Regions from separate parts of the Mesorhizobium sp. M2A.F.Ca.ET.042.01.1.1 genome, predicted to be linked through region 1. Evidence: predicted binding sites of a transcription regulator. Region 1 holds the regulator's gene; each other region holds the start of a gene.
The links. Region 1 encodes LexA, which represses DNA repair genes until DNA is damaged. Its sites were predicted from a motif close to TGTTCNNNNTGTGTTCNG; they were not measured.
Positions count from the first base shown of each region.

Region 1 (4,268 bases):
CGACTTCATTGACGATGCCGCCGATCCTGGTCCGCGGGCACAGCGTATAGGAAGGCATGGCGACGGCAAAGCCGCGACCGACAGCGCCGGCGGCCAGATGCGACCAGGATGTCTTGTCCGATTCCATCCAGTAGCCGCCATGGATGAACACGACGAGCCCCTTCGATGCGGCAGGCGGAAGGAAGAGATCGAACCGGCTGCGCGGCGCCTCGCCATAGACGATGTCGAGCCGCGCCCTGCCCTGCGCCAACAGCTTTTCGCGAAATGCCTGAGCTGGGCCGTCCCAGGCCGCCGGCCAGCGGTCGCCCCCAGCGATGTTCGCGCCGTTGGCGTAGGCGTCATCCCAGTCGACAATGCGGTGTCCCAGCACCGGCCCCTCCCGCGATCAGATCGATTTCGAGTTGTCTTTGTTCGGCATGCCATTCGAAGTCAGGTGACGGCCTCCTTGATCGCATAGCGCGCCTCCTGCCAGGCGCCCGTGCGCAGGATGTCTTCCAGCACCTCGACGGCGTCCCAGACGTCCCGGTAGCCGACATAGAGCGGCGTGAAGCCGAAACGGACGGTCGACGGAGCGCGGAAATCGCCGATCACGCCACGCTCGATCAAGGCGCGCATCACCTGGTAACCATGCGGATGGGCGAACGACACCTGGCTGCCGCGCTCGGCCCCGTTGCGCGGGCTTTCCAGCTGGAGACCGAAAGCGCCGCATCTGGCTTCGACAAGCCGGATGAACAGATCCGTCATCGCGACGCTTTTCTCGCGCACGGCCGTCATGTCGACTTCGTCCCAGAGATCCAGCGAACCTTTCAGCGCCCGCATCGACAACACCGGCTGCGTCCCGCACAGGAATCGCCGGATGCCTGAGCCGGCGGCATAACCCTGCTCGAACGCGAAGGGCCGGGCATGGCCCCACCAGCCGCTGAGCGGCTGGCTGATGTGGGGATGATGGCGAGTGGCGCCGTAGATGAAGGCCGGCGCGCCCGGTCCGCCATTGAGATATTTGTAGGTGCAGCCGATCGCGAAATCGGCATTCGAGCCATCGAGATCCACCGGCAGGGCGCCGGCCGTGTGGCAGAGGTCCCAGACGATCAACGCGCCAGCGTCATGGGCCTTGCGGGTCAGGGCCGCCATATCGCGCAACCGGCCGGACTTGTAATTGACGTGGTTGACCAGGATGACCGCGACACGGTCGTCGATCAGTTCCTCGATCGTCGGCGCATCGACGCCTTCGAGCCGCAGCACCGTGCCGGGCCGCGTCGAGGACACCCCCTCCGCCATGTAGAGGTCGGTCGGAAAGCTGTCGCCTTCGGCGACGATCACCGGGCGGTCCGGTCGCATTGCGAGCGCCGCATGCAGGACCTTGTAGATGTTGATCGAGGTGGTGTCGCATACCACAGTCTGGCCAGGCGCGGCGCCGATCAGACGCCCGAGCCGGTCGCCCAGCTTGACAGGCATGTCGAACCAGCCGGCGGTGTTCCAGGCACGGATGAGATCCTGCGCCCATTCCTGCTTCGCGGCCGTCTCGATCTCGTTGAAGACATTGATTGAAGCAGCGCCCAGCGAATTGCCGTCGAGATAAATCACCCCTTCCGGCAGGACGAAGCGATCGCGCAAGGGGCGCAGCGGGTCCGCGGCATCCATCGCCTCGACCTCGGCAAGATCGGGAATTCCCCTCATTGTGCTACCGCCTCCATTTCGACCCAGGCCGCTACATCCCTCCGGCGGCCAACGGTTGTCCCATCACCGTCCGCAACCCGGCAAGAACCTTCTGTCCTATGTTAGCTGGTCCATAGACGGCAAAGGCTGAGGATCGGAATCGTAGCCAAGGTTGGCATTTTGAGTTCGTTTCGTTCACGGTACGGCACATGGTTGCGTCAGCTGACGGGATCCCTTCAGCACCTTCGCGACGATGTCGGCTCTCAATTTCAGCATAAGGAGAATTGCAAAATCGAGCGGAATCAATGACACAGCCCAACCGGTGGCGGCCGGGCAGCGTCCGATGCAACATTCTTTCGGCAGCCTTAAGAAATTCATTAAACTTTAAACGGTTGCGGAACACAACTGGAACAGATAGTGTTTGTTCTGGGTTTGTTTTTCTGATTCTGGTTTCGGAACCCGTGGGGGCCGCCAATGCTGACGCGCAAACAACATGAACTCCTGATGTTCATCCATGAACGCCTGAAGGAGAGCGGGATCCCTCCATCCTTCGACGAGATGAAGGAAGCGCTCGACCTCGCCTCGAAGTCCGGCATTCATCGGCTGATCACGGCGCTGGAAGAACGCGGTTTCATTCGCCGGCTACCGAACCGGGCGCGCGCGCTGGAGGTCTTGCGCCTGCCCGACTCGATCGCGCCCGGCCTGAATGCCGCGAAGAAATTTTCGCCAAGCGTCATCCAGGGCGGTCAGGGCAATCTAAGCCGCCAGGTCAAGCCGGCAGCGCCCTCGCGTACGCCGACACCCAGCAATGATGACGACGCCGCTTCAGCGGTGTCCATTCCGGTGATGGGCCGCATCGCCGCCGGTGTGCCGATCGACGCCATCCAGCACCAAACGCATTCGATCTCGGTCCCGCCAGACATGATCATGGGCGGCGAGCACTATGCGCTGGAGGTCAAGGGCGACTCGATGATCGAGGCTGGCATCTTCGACGGCGACACCGTCATCATCCGCAACGTCAGCACGGCAAGCCCGGGCGAGATCGTGGTGGCGCTGGTGGATGACGAGGAGGCAACGCTCAAGCGCTTCCGCCGCAAGGGCGCCTCGATCGCGCTGGAGGCCGCCAACCCGGCCTACGAGACCCGCATCTTCGGGCCGGATCGGGTCAAGGTACAGGGCAAGCTCGTCGGGCTGATCCGCCGCTACTGATCCGGCTGCGAGGGCTTGGCCCTCTCAGGCTTTTCATAAGGTGGCAGTCCCCTCGCTTCGCGGGTATATTTGCGCTGCTCGTGCCAGGGCCGATATGGCTTTTCGACCGCATATTGGATGGCTGCTCGCGCTGTTGCCGATTGTGGATCGAAGAAGACGGCGGCGCTGCCGTCACGCGCCAGTTGGCGCTTGGTGACGACAAGCACGCGCTGATCCCAACAGGGATTGTAGGCCGTCGCATCGTTGATGACGATGAGGTCGGCAAAACCGCAGGCGGGCCGTGCGCTGTCGCGGTTTTCGGCGAGCGCGACGATCGCGCCGGAAGGATGCCGGCCAATGCAGAGGTCGCCGGTGCAGTAGAAGGGCGAGCCGGGCGGCAGGTCGACCGGGTCGGCGATATCGAGAGCGTCCTTGGCGAATGTCTCGGGCGGCACGATGCCCTCGGCCTTCAGCGCCCGCTTCCAATTGTCAGTGGTGAACTCGTTGGAGCGTTCGCGGTTGACGGCAAGCTCGCCGCCGCCGATCGGCATCGCCACGAGATGCGCGTCCTCCGAGATCAGCACGTCCGGGGTGCGCACATGCGGGATCGCCAGCAGCGCGGCGAGCGCGAAGGGCACAGCGGCGAGCCTCAGCCAGGTGGTGGCCATGGTCGCGATGACGAGCGCGATTGTCGCCAGCAGCACCGACTGGATCGAGATCAATCCCACGGCATCGACGGGCGAGCGCTCGGAAATCCATGCCGAAATGGCGATCATCGCTGTCAGGCCCTTGCCCATCACATAGAGGAAGGGACCGTCGAAGCCGAACGGCATGGCGAGCGCGCTCAACACGGCGAACGGCATGACGATCAGCGAGACGATCGGCATGACCGCCAGATTGGCGAGCAGGCTGAGCGGCGACACGCGCTGAAAATGCCAGATCGCAAACAGCAATGTCGCGCTGCCGGCGACGAGCGAGGTCACAGCGGCGCCGCCCACGCCAACCGCCAGTTTCCGGGACAGGAACCTCAGGAACGAACGCTTCACCGGCGGCGCGGTCGTTTTGCCGGCGCGATAATCGGCAAAGCCGGCATAGGCGCCGACCAGGGCCGCGGTGGCGGCGAAGGACATCTGGAAGCTCGGGCCGACCACTTCATGTGGCGAGACAAGGATGACGGCAATCGCCGAGATCGCCAGGTTGCGCATCGTCAACGCCGCGCGGTCGAAGAGCACCGCTACAAGCATGACCGCAAGCATGATGAAGCTTCGCTCGGCCGCCACCACGATGCCGGAGATGCCGAGGTAAGCGGCGATCGAGGCCAGCGCGATCGCCGCGGCGTATTTCTTCACCGGGCGGCGGGACGAGAAATCGGGAAACAGCGCGAAGGCGCCGCGCAGCAGGAACATGATCGTGCCGGCCACCAG
Region 1 is NZ_RZRX01000064.1:892-5,159, reverse strand. It holds gene EOA23_RS12275 (alpha/beta hydrolase) at 1-370, opposite strand, end outside; gene kynU (kynureninase) at 430-1,677, opposite strand; gene lexA (transcriptional repressor LexA) at 2,131-2,865, shown strand; partial or broken gene EOA23_RS12260 (ComEC/Rec2 family competence protein) at 2,859-4,268, opposite strand, start outside.

Region 2 (4,268 bases), on a different contig from region 1:
CGTCGGCCAGCCGGACTTGGCGGCCGCGTCGGTCAGCACCGGGTTCGACGAGGCCGGGCTCATCATCAGCGTGCCGGCTTCGGCATAGACGGCGGAGGCCGGAATGCTCGAGCCCGAGCAGGCATGGCCGTCGACGAACTTGACGCCGTTGGCGACGATGCGGTTGGCAACCGACACCGCCTGCTTCGGATCGCACTGGTCGTCCTCGATGTCGAGCTTGATCTGCGAGCCGTTGACGCCGCCGGCGGCGTTGATGGCCTCGGCGGCAGCCTGCGCGCCCTGCTTGAACTGGTCACCGATGGTGGCGAGCTGGCCGGTCATCGGGCCGACCACCGAAATGGTGATGTCGTCGGCAAAGGCAACCGGGGCGCTCATCATCAGGCCAAATGCGGCCGCGCTCAAAATACCCAATCTTTTCATGGTTATAAGAACTCCTCCACTTGTGCGCGGCGGCATGGGCCGCGCTTCTTTCACAGAGCCGGGACAATTTCACCCTTCGCCGAGACTGTCGAGAGGACAATGAGACCCGTTTTGGTTCATTCCGGCGAGGATTTCTTGGGCCACGCGCCCGCGTGATCACCTGGCGTAATGCAAAAAGCCGCGCCGACCTTGTTTCGGTCGGTCGCGGCTTTTGCAGTCGAGCTCCCCAGACGCCCCGCGCCTGAAACCCGCTCGCTTCCCTGTTTCTAGTGGACCATGATCTTATCCGAAAACCGCACTCCACTTTTCACTGCGTGGACCTTCGGTTCGGGATCATGGTCGGCGCGGCTTTGCCCTGTTGGCCTGCCGCGTTCTTGGTCTTGTGGGCCGGCCGTCTTTTCGCGGCCTTGTCCAAATCAACCTCTCAGCGCTGCGCGCAGGATCAGTGCATCGTCATCCATTCGCGGGCTTCGCGCAGCGCCATGGCGATCTCCACCTTCGACATGGTGGCAGACAGTTCCGAGCGCAGCTCGGCGGCGCGGACCGAACCCTTGATCGCGGCGATGTTGAACCATTTGTGGGCGGCGACGACATCGGTCTCGCAATCGCGGCCGGTCGCATACATCATGCCCAGTTCGAAAAGAATGTCGGCCTGGGCAGTTGCCCCCATGGCGCCGAAGCCGTCTTCAAGCATTTCAAAGCGTGCCATTTCAATCCCCTGTCTGGCTCCCGAGAGCTGCCTCCTTCTGTCCCTTGATTTCCCTCGGGGCGGGCCGCTCTTTCGATGCTTTCGAGGATGAAGCCTGGCCTTGAATCCGTCGTTAAATGGCTTGCTTAATTTGCGGAAAACAAAGCTAAAACAAGAGGTAAACGCGGGAAACCGTTAAGCATGGGAATCCAGCGTTTGCGGGGTTTTGCGTCAAATTCGATGAAAATTGGCGGGAGCGGAATCAAGACTTCGCTAACCACGGGAACCGAAGCGTTTTTCCAGTGCCGTTCATTTTCGGCCATGCGCGAGGCGAAAAACGCTACAACCTTCCGTAGCGGCACCGCTTTTGTTTTGGCGGGAGCTGGACTAGCTTTACCTTTGCGTAAGGGACTGGAAGGCGGGCCGGAGTCCCCGCATGCCCATTGGGAGGAGCACAAGATGTTTCGAAAGACGAGCCTGGCCCTGGCGGCCACCTTGATCATGGCGGGCGCCGCGTGGGCCGACCCGATCGAAGGCAATTGGAAGACGCAGGCCGGCTCAACGGCGGCGATCGCCGGCAGCGATGCGTTCTCCATCACGCTGAAATCCGGCAAGTACTCCGGCAAGACGATCGGCTCCTTCAAGGCGGCCGGCGACAACAAATACACCGGCACCATCACCGACCCGGAAACCGACAAGACCTATTCCGGCAAGGCGACGCTGTCGGGCACATCGCTCAAGATGAGCGGCTGCGTGCTCGGCGGCCTGATCTGCAAGAGCCAGACCTGGCACAAGCTGTAACTGACCTTCCGAGATCATCCGAAACGGGGCCCCGAGCGGCCCCGTTTTCTTTTGCGGCGGCGGCGCTCCGCCGAACGGTCTTGTCGCCGGCGGCGGCTTGAGACCTCGTCAATCATTTTGAACCGCAGATGAATACCGGTCTCAGAACCGGTTCAGAGGCATTGCGGCATTCTCTCCCGCATTGAAGGAGAGAGAAATGCTTGCCCGTCGCTTCACCGTCGTCTGCCTGCTGATGAGCCTATTCGGCATGCTCTTCGCCATCCTGGTGGCCGAAGGCGGCCACTCGGCCCGCTTGTGGGAACGGCCCGTGGCTTCATTCTCGGCTCCGTGAACCAAGCGACGCGCTGAAACGACAAAGTTGAAAATCGACCACGTTGAAAATCGGGACACCACCAAAATGAACCGCATCGCCGCCACCACAACGAAGATCCTGAGGCTGCTGCCGCGGGCGACGCTCATCCTGATGCTGCTCGCCGCCCCGGTGCTGGCTGTGCCGATGATGCGCGCCGACACCGGCCACAGGATCGAGGCGCCGGCGAACAAGAACAGGAGCGTCGGCTTTGTGCTGCTGGTCAGCCTGCAGCGCGGGCAAGCTTTATAGAGTGTCGAACGGCGCGACTGGCTCGTAGCCAGCGCGCCTTAAAGCGCGTCGCGCTGAACCGGGTTCAGGCGAGGCGCTTTAAGTCTTTGTTTTGCTGCATGTCGTTGTCCCAGAACCGCGCACACTTCTGGGCGACATGCATTAAACACATCCGAAGAAAATCGACGCTATCGGCTCTCGCGGTCCCACATCCCCCTCCCAAGCGCCATCCTGAATCTCTATATTGAGACATGGAAAAGCGAATCTACCCCCAAGCCATCGAATCGGTCGTCATGCCGGAGCCTTTCGGCGCGCAGAGCTTCCATGACGCCAAAAAGGCCGTCGCGGCGCTGCAGGCGCTCTACGACCGCAACACCAAATTCCTGCGCGATTCCTTCGCCGCTCTTGCCGCCGGCGCCGACGAGAGCAAGCGCTACCGGGCCTTCTATCCGCAGATCGGCGTCACCACGACTTCGTTCAGCCAGGTCGACTCGCGCCAGGCCTATGGGCATATGCCGACGCCCGGGCATTTCGCCACCACCATCACCCAGCCGCAGCTGTTCGAGAACTACCTCATCGAGCAGCTTCGCCTCATCATGCGCAACCACGGCGTGACGGTGACGGTGTCGGAATCGACGACGCCCATTCCGCTGCATTTCGCCTTCCTGGAAGGCAGCTATGTCGACGGCGCGGCCGCCGAGCGCATCAAGCGGCCGATCCGCGACCTGTTCGACGTGCCGGATCTCGACGGCACCGACGACCAGATCGCCAACGGCACGTTCGAGGTGGCGTTCGGCGAGCCAAGGCCGCTCGCGCCGTTCACGGCGCAGCGCATCGACTATTCGCTGCACCGCATGACGCATTACACGGCGACCAGCCCGCAGCACTTCCAGAACTTCGTGCTGTTCACCAACTACCAGTTCTACATCGACGAGTTCGTGGCACGGGCTCGCGAACTGATGGAGAGTGGTGGAGGCGGCTACAGTGAATTCGTCGAACCGGGCAATGTCGTAACCAAGGCGGGAGCCGGCGCGCCGAGCGAGGGCACGCCGCCGCAACGGCTGCCGCAAATGCCGGCCTATCACCTGAAGAAGCCCGGCCATGGCGGCATCACCATGGTCAATATCGGCGTCGGCCCCTCCAACGCCAAGACGATCACCGACCATATCGCGGTGCTTCGGCCGCATGCCTGGGTCATGCTCGGCCATTGCGCGGGCCTGCGCAACACGCAGGCGCTTGGCGACTATGTGCTGGCGCATGCTTATGTGCGCGAGGACCACGTACTGGACGACGATTTGCCGGTCTGGGTCCCGATCCCGCCGCTGGCCGAGATCCAGGTGGCGCTGCAGGAAGCCGTGGCCGAAGTCACTGGACTTTCTGGCTACGACCTCAAGCGCATCATGCGCACCGGCACCGTCGCCACCATCGACAACCGCAACTGGGAACTGCGCGACCAGCGCGGACCGGTTCAGCGCCTGTCGCAGTCCCGCGCCATCGCGCTCGACATGGAATCGGCGACGATTGCCGCCAACGGCTTCCGCTTCCGCGTGCCCTACGGCACGCTGCTGTGCGTTTCCGACAAGCCGCTGCATGGCGAGTTGAAGCTGCCCGGCATGGCGACCGAGTTCTACAAGCGTCAGGTGGCGCAGCATCTCACCATCGGCATCAAGGCGATGGAGAAGCTTGCAGAAATGCCGATGGAGCGGCTGCATTCTCGCAAGCTAAGAAGTTTCTCGGAGACGGCGTTCCAGTAGGCGCATGCCAGCCAGCTGCTGGCGA
Region 2 is NZ_RZRX01000314.1:431-4,698, reverse strand. It holds gene EOA23_RS30375 (ABC transporter substrate-binding protein) at 1-420, opposite strand, end outside; gene EOA23_RS30370 (sel1 repeat family protein) at 863-1,129, opposite strand; gene EOA23_RS30365 (DUF2147 domain-containing protein) at 1,568-1,909, shown strand; gene EOA23_RS37000 (hypothetical protein) at 2,106-2,240, shown strand; gene EOA23_RS30360 (hypothetical protein) at 2,307-2,510, shown strand; gene EOA23_RS30355 (AMP nucleosidase) at 2,783-4,243, shown strand.
Region 2: a site for LexA is predicted at 1,265-1,282, ahead of EOA23_RS30370 (sel1 repeat family protein). Genes of this name have one in related genera too.

Region 3 (4,268 bases), on a different contig from region 1:
CCTTGAACAGCACGTCAAGCGTCTCGCGGTTGTAGCGCTTGCCGTGGCAGACGTCGCAGGTGACGTAGACGTCGGGCAGGAAGTGCATCTCGATCTTGATGACGCCGTCGCCCTGGCAGGCCTCGCAGCGGCCGCCCTTGACGTTGAAGGAGAAGCGCCCCGGCTGATAGCCGCGCGCCTTGGCTTCGGGGAGTCCGGCGAACCAGTCGCGGATCGGCGTGAAAGCGCCGGTATAGGTCGCCGGGTTGGAGCGCGGTGTGCGGCCGATCGGCGACTGGTCGATGTCGATGACCTTGTCGAGGAACTCCAGCCCCTCGATGCGGTCATGCTCGGCCGGATGCTCGCGCGAACCCATGATGCGGCGCGAGGCCGCCTTGAACAGGGTTTCGATCAGGAAGGTCGACTTGCCGCCGCCGGATACGCCGGTGACCGCGGTGAAGGTGCCGAGCGGGATCTCCGCCGTCACGTTCTTCAGATTGTTGCCGCGCGCGCCGACCACCTTGATGCGCCGGTTCTTCTTGGCTTCGCGGCGCACCGCCGGCGTCGTCACTTCGAGCTCGCCCGACAGGTACTTGCCGGTGATCGAGGCGGGCGTCGCCATGATCTGCTGCGGGGTGCCCTGCGCGATGATCCTGCCGCCATGGATGCCGGCGGCGGGGCCGATGTCGACGACGTAATCGGCATGCAGGATGGCGTCCTCGTCATGCTCGACGACGATCACCGTGTTGCCGATGTCGCGCAGATGCTTCAGCGTGTCGAGCAGGCGCGCATTGTCGCGCTGGTGCAGGCCGATCGACGGTTCGTCCAGCACATAGAGCACGCCGGTGAGGCCGGAGCCGATCTGCGAGGCGAGACGGATGCGCTGGCTCTCGCCGCCGGACAACGTGCCGGAGTTGCGCGACAGCGTCAGATAGTCGAGGCCGACATCGTTCAAGAAGCGCAGCCGCTCGCGGATCTCCTTGAGCACGCGCACCGCGATCTCGTTCTGCTTCTCGTTGAGCTGCGCCGGCAGGTCGGTGAACCACTGGTCGGCCTTGCGGATCGACAGCTCGGTGACTTCGCCGATATGCTTACCGCCGATCTTCACCGCCAGCGCTTCCGGCTTCAGCCTGTAGCCGTTGCAGGCGGGGCAGGGCGTGGCCGACATGAAGCGCTCGATCTCCTCGCGCATCCAGGCCGATTCCGTTTCCTTCCAGCGCCGGTCGAGATTGGGGATCACGCCCTCGAAGGTCTTGGTGGTCTTGTAGGAGCGCAGGCCGTCATCATACTGGAAGGTGATCTCGCGCTCGCCGGTGCCATGCAGCACGGCTTCTTTAGCCTGCGCGCTCAGATCCTTGAACTTGTCGCCGAGCTTGAAGCCATAGGCTTTGCCCAGCGCTTCAAGCGTCTGCGCGTAATAGGGCGAGGTCGACTTCGCCCACGGGCTGATGGCGCCGTCGCGCAGCGAGACGTTCTCGTCCGGCACGACGAGGTTGGGATCGATGGCGCGCTGGCTGCCGAGGCCGTCGCAGGTCGGGCAGGCGCCGAACGGGTTGTTGAAGGAGAACAGCCTCGGTTCGATCTCGGGAATGGTGAAGCCGGACACCGGGCAGGCGAATTTTTCCGAGAACAGGATGCGCTCATGCGTCTCGTTCTTCGACTTGTTGACCGAGTCCTCGCCGGTCAGGCTGGCATCGAGCGGCCTGTCGGCGAATTCGGCCACAGCCAGCCCGTCGGCGAGCTTCAGCGCCGTTTCCATCGAATCCGCGAGCCTGGTCGCCAGGTCCCCGCGCACGACGATGCGGTCGACCACCACGTCGATGTCGTGCTTGTACTTCTTGTCCAGCGCCGGCACGTCGGCGATCTCGTAGAAGGTGCCGTCGACCTTGACGCGCTGAAAACCCTTCTTTTGCAGCTCGAGCAGTTCCTTGCGGTATTCGCCCTTGCGGCCGCGCACGATCGGCGCGAGCAGATAGAGGCGGGTGCCTTCGTCCAGCGCCAGCACGCGATCTACCATCTGGCTGACGGTCTGGCTCTCGATCGGCAGGCCGGTTGCCGGCGAATAAGGAATGCCGACGCGCGCGAAAAGCAGGCGCATATAGTCGTAGATCTCGGTGACGGTGCCAACCGTCGAGCGCGGGTTGCGCGAGGTGGTCTTCTGCTCGATCGAGATGGCGGGCGACAGGCCGTCGATCTGGTCGACATCCGGCTTCTGCATCATCTCCAGGAACTGCCGGGCATAGGCCGACAGGCTCTCGACATAGCGGCGCTGGCCCTCGGCATAGATGGTGTCGAAAGCGAGCGACGACTTGCCGGAGCCCGACAGTCCAGTCATGACGATCAGGCTGTCGCGCGGCAGGTCGAGATCGATATTCTTGAGATTGTGTTCGCGCGCCCCGCGAATGGAAAGATATTTATGGTCGGCCATCGCCGGTCGCCGCCTCAGATCTGGAATTTGCTGGATTGGGCGGGTTTGTCCCGGCCATCCCCTATGTAGGTATTTTTGCCGCCACGTCGAGAGACGCCACAATCTCGACGGAACAAGCCGATCATGGGTTTAACCGCCTTTCGCGCGAGCGGGCAAGCGGAAAGAACAAAGGCCGAACACGCTCCTGACAAAGCGTTGTGGAAACAGTTGCGTTGATCACCGTTCAACTGTCGTTCGAAACGGTGTGGAGACAAGTGCCGCCTATGCCGCCTTGTTGATCCACAGAGCCGCTTGGCTTACCCGCACGTAACCTCCAACCGATCACATTTTTCCGTAACCGGCTATTCAACGGTTGACGTCGCGGACCCAGGGGAGCAGTCTCCAAGGCGTCAACGAAGCCGGCCGTCTTTCGATGGCCTCGCCGCCCAACAGGCGGCCTGCGAGACGCCGCAGGCGATAGCGATTAGCGCTTCGAACGACATTGTCGCAACGGACCCAGGAGCGGAGCATGACGCCACCGGACAGTCCCTTGAGGCTCCACACGGAGATGGAGCCGCGGCGGGCATAAGTGCCAGGGCAGACTTGAAACGCCAGCCCGACAAACCGTGACTTGCCGATTCCCTACAATCAGAGACCATAGTCGGATCGTCGGCTGAATGCCGCGTTGCATCCGAAACAGAACGCCGGCAGTCCACTCCCGGCTAAAGTTGGATTTCAGATCCATGAAGCCCCATCCGTCTGCACAGCAGGGATGGGGCTTACATTTTTGCGATCATCCAGGTTCGCCGTCGGTCGGAGACTCCCCCAACTTCGTCATCCTTGGGCTAGCGACGCAAAGCGGAGCGAAGACCCAAGGGTCCATGCCGTTACGTCAGCCGACGAGCGCAGCGGAGCAGAATTCTGAACCGTGGCAGCACGTTGAAGTCACGGCATGGATCCTCGGGTCTGCGCCGCGTCGCTTCGCTCCTTGCTCCGCCCGTGGATGACGAAAACGCGCTTCGGTCGATCGCTGCTAAATCAGTGGTTCGGCGGCTTCATGCCGCCCGTCGCCATGTCGACGGTGATGCTGCCGCCGATCCTGACATCGGTGTTGCCGATCTTGAACGAGCCGTCGCTGCCGGCGGGCTGCGCGTCATCGGGCTCCGGCTGCGGCGCCGGTTTGGCGATGCGATAGTCGCCGCTGACGCCGGGCAGTTTCTGCGACGGGCTGTCGTCGGCCAGCGCGGTGCCGGCCATCAAGGCGCCGGCAAGAGCGGCGAGGGCAGCACATAAATGAACGGACCTGATCATGCGCGGACTATAGGGACGCGGCTGGAGTGAGGCCAGACGCGCGGCGATCAAATTGCCGCGCGTCTGGCCCGCGATGTCAGGCGGCCTTCTTGCGCGTGTCGTAGACGTGGTCGACGAGGCCCCAGTCCCTCGCTTCCGCGGCGCTCATGAAGTAGTCGCGGTCGAGCGTGCGCTCCACTTCCTCGTAGGTGCGGCCGCAATGCCTGGCGTAGAGCTCCGTCATATGATGCTTGGTGCGCACGATGTCCTCGGCGTGGCGCTGGATGTCGGAAGCCTGGCCCTGGAAGCCGCCTAGCGGCTGATGCAGGACGATCCTGGTGTTGGGCAGCGCGATGCGGCGTCCCGGGGAGCCCGCCATCAGGAGAAACGAGCCCATCGAGGCGGCGAAGCCCATGCAAACCGTCGACACCGGACAGGAGATGTATTGCATCGTGTCGTAGATGGCGAAGCCGCTGGTCACCATGCCGCCGGGCGAGTTGATGTAGAGCGAGATCTCCTTGTCGGGATTTTCGGATTCCAGCGACAGAAGCTGGGCGCAGACCAGCGCCGAGACGTTGTCGTTGATCTCGCC
Region 3 is NZ_RZRX01000186.1:5,460-9,727, forward strand. It holds gene uvrA (excinuclease ABC subunit UvrA) at 1-2,407, opposite strand, end outside; gene EOA23_RS24105 (hypothetical protein) at 3,425-3,643, opposite strand; gene EOA23_RS24110 (ATP-dependent Clp protease proteolytic subunit) at 3,774-4,268, opposite strand, start outside.
Region 3: a site for LexA is predicted at 2,569-2,586, ahead of uvrA (excinuclease ABC subunit UvrA). Genes of this name have one in related genera too.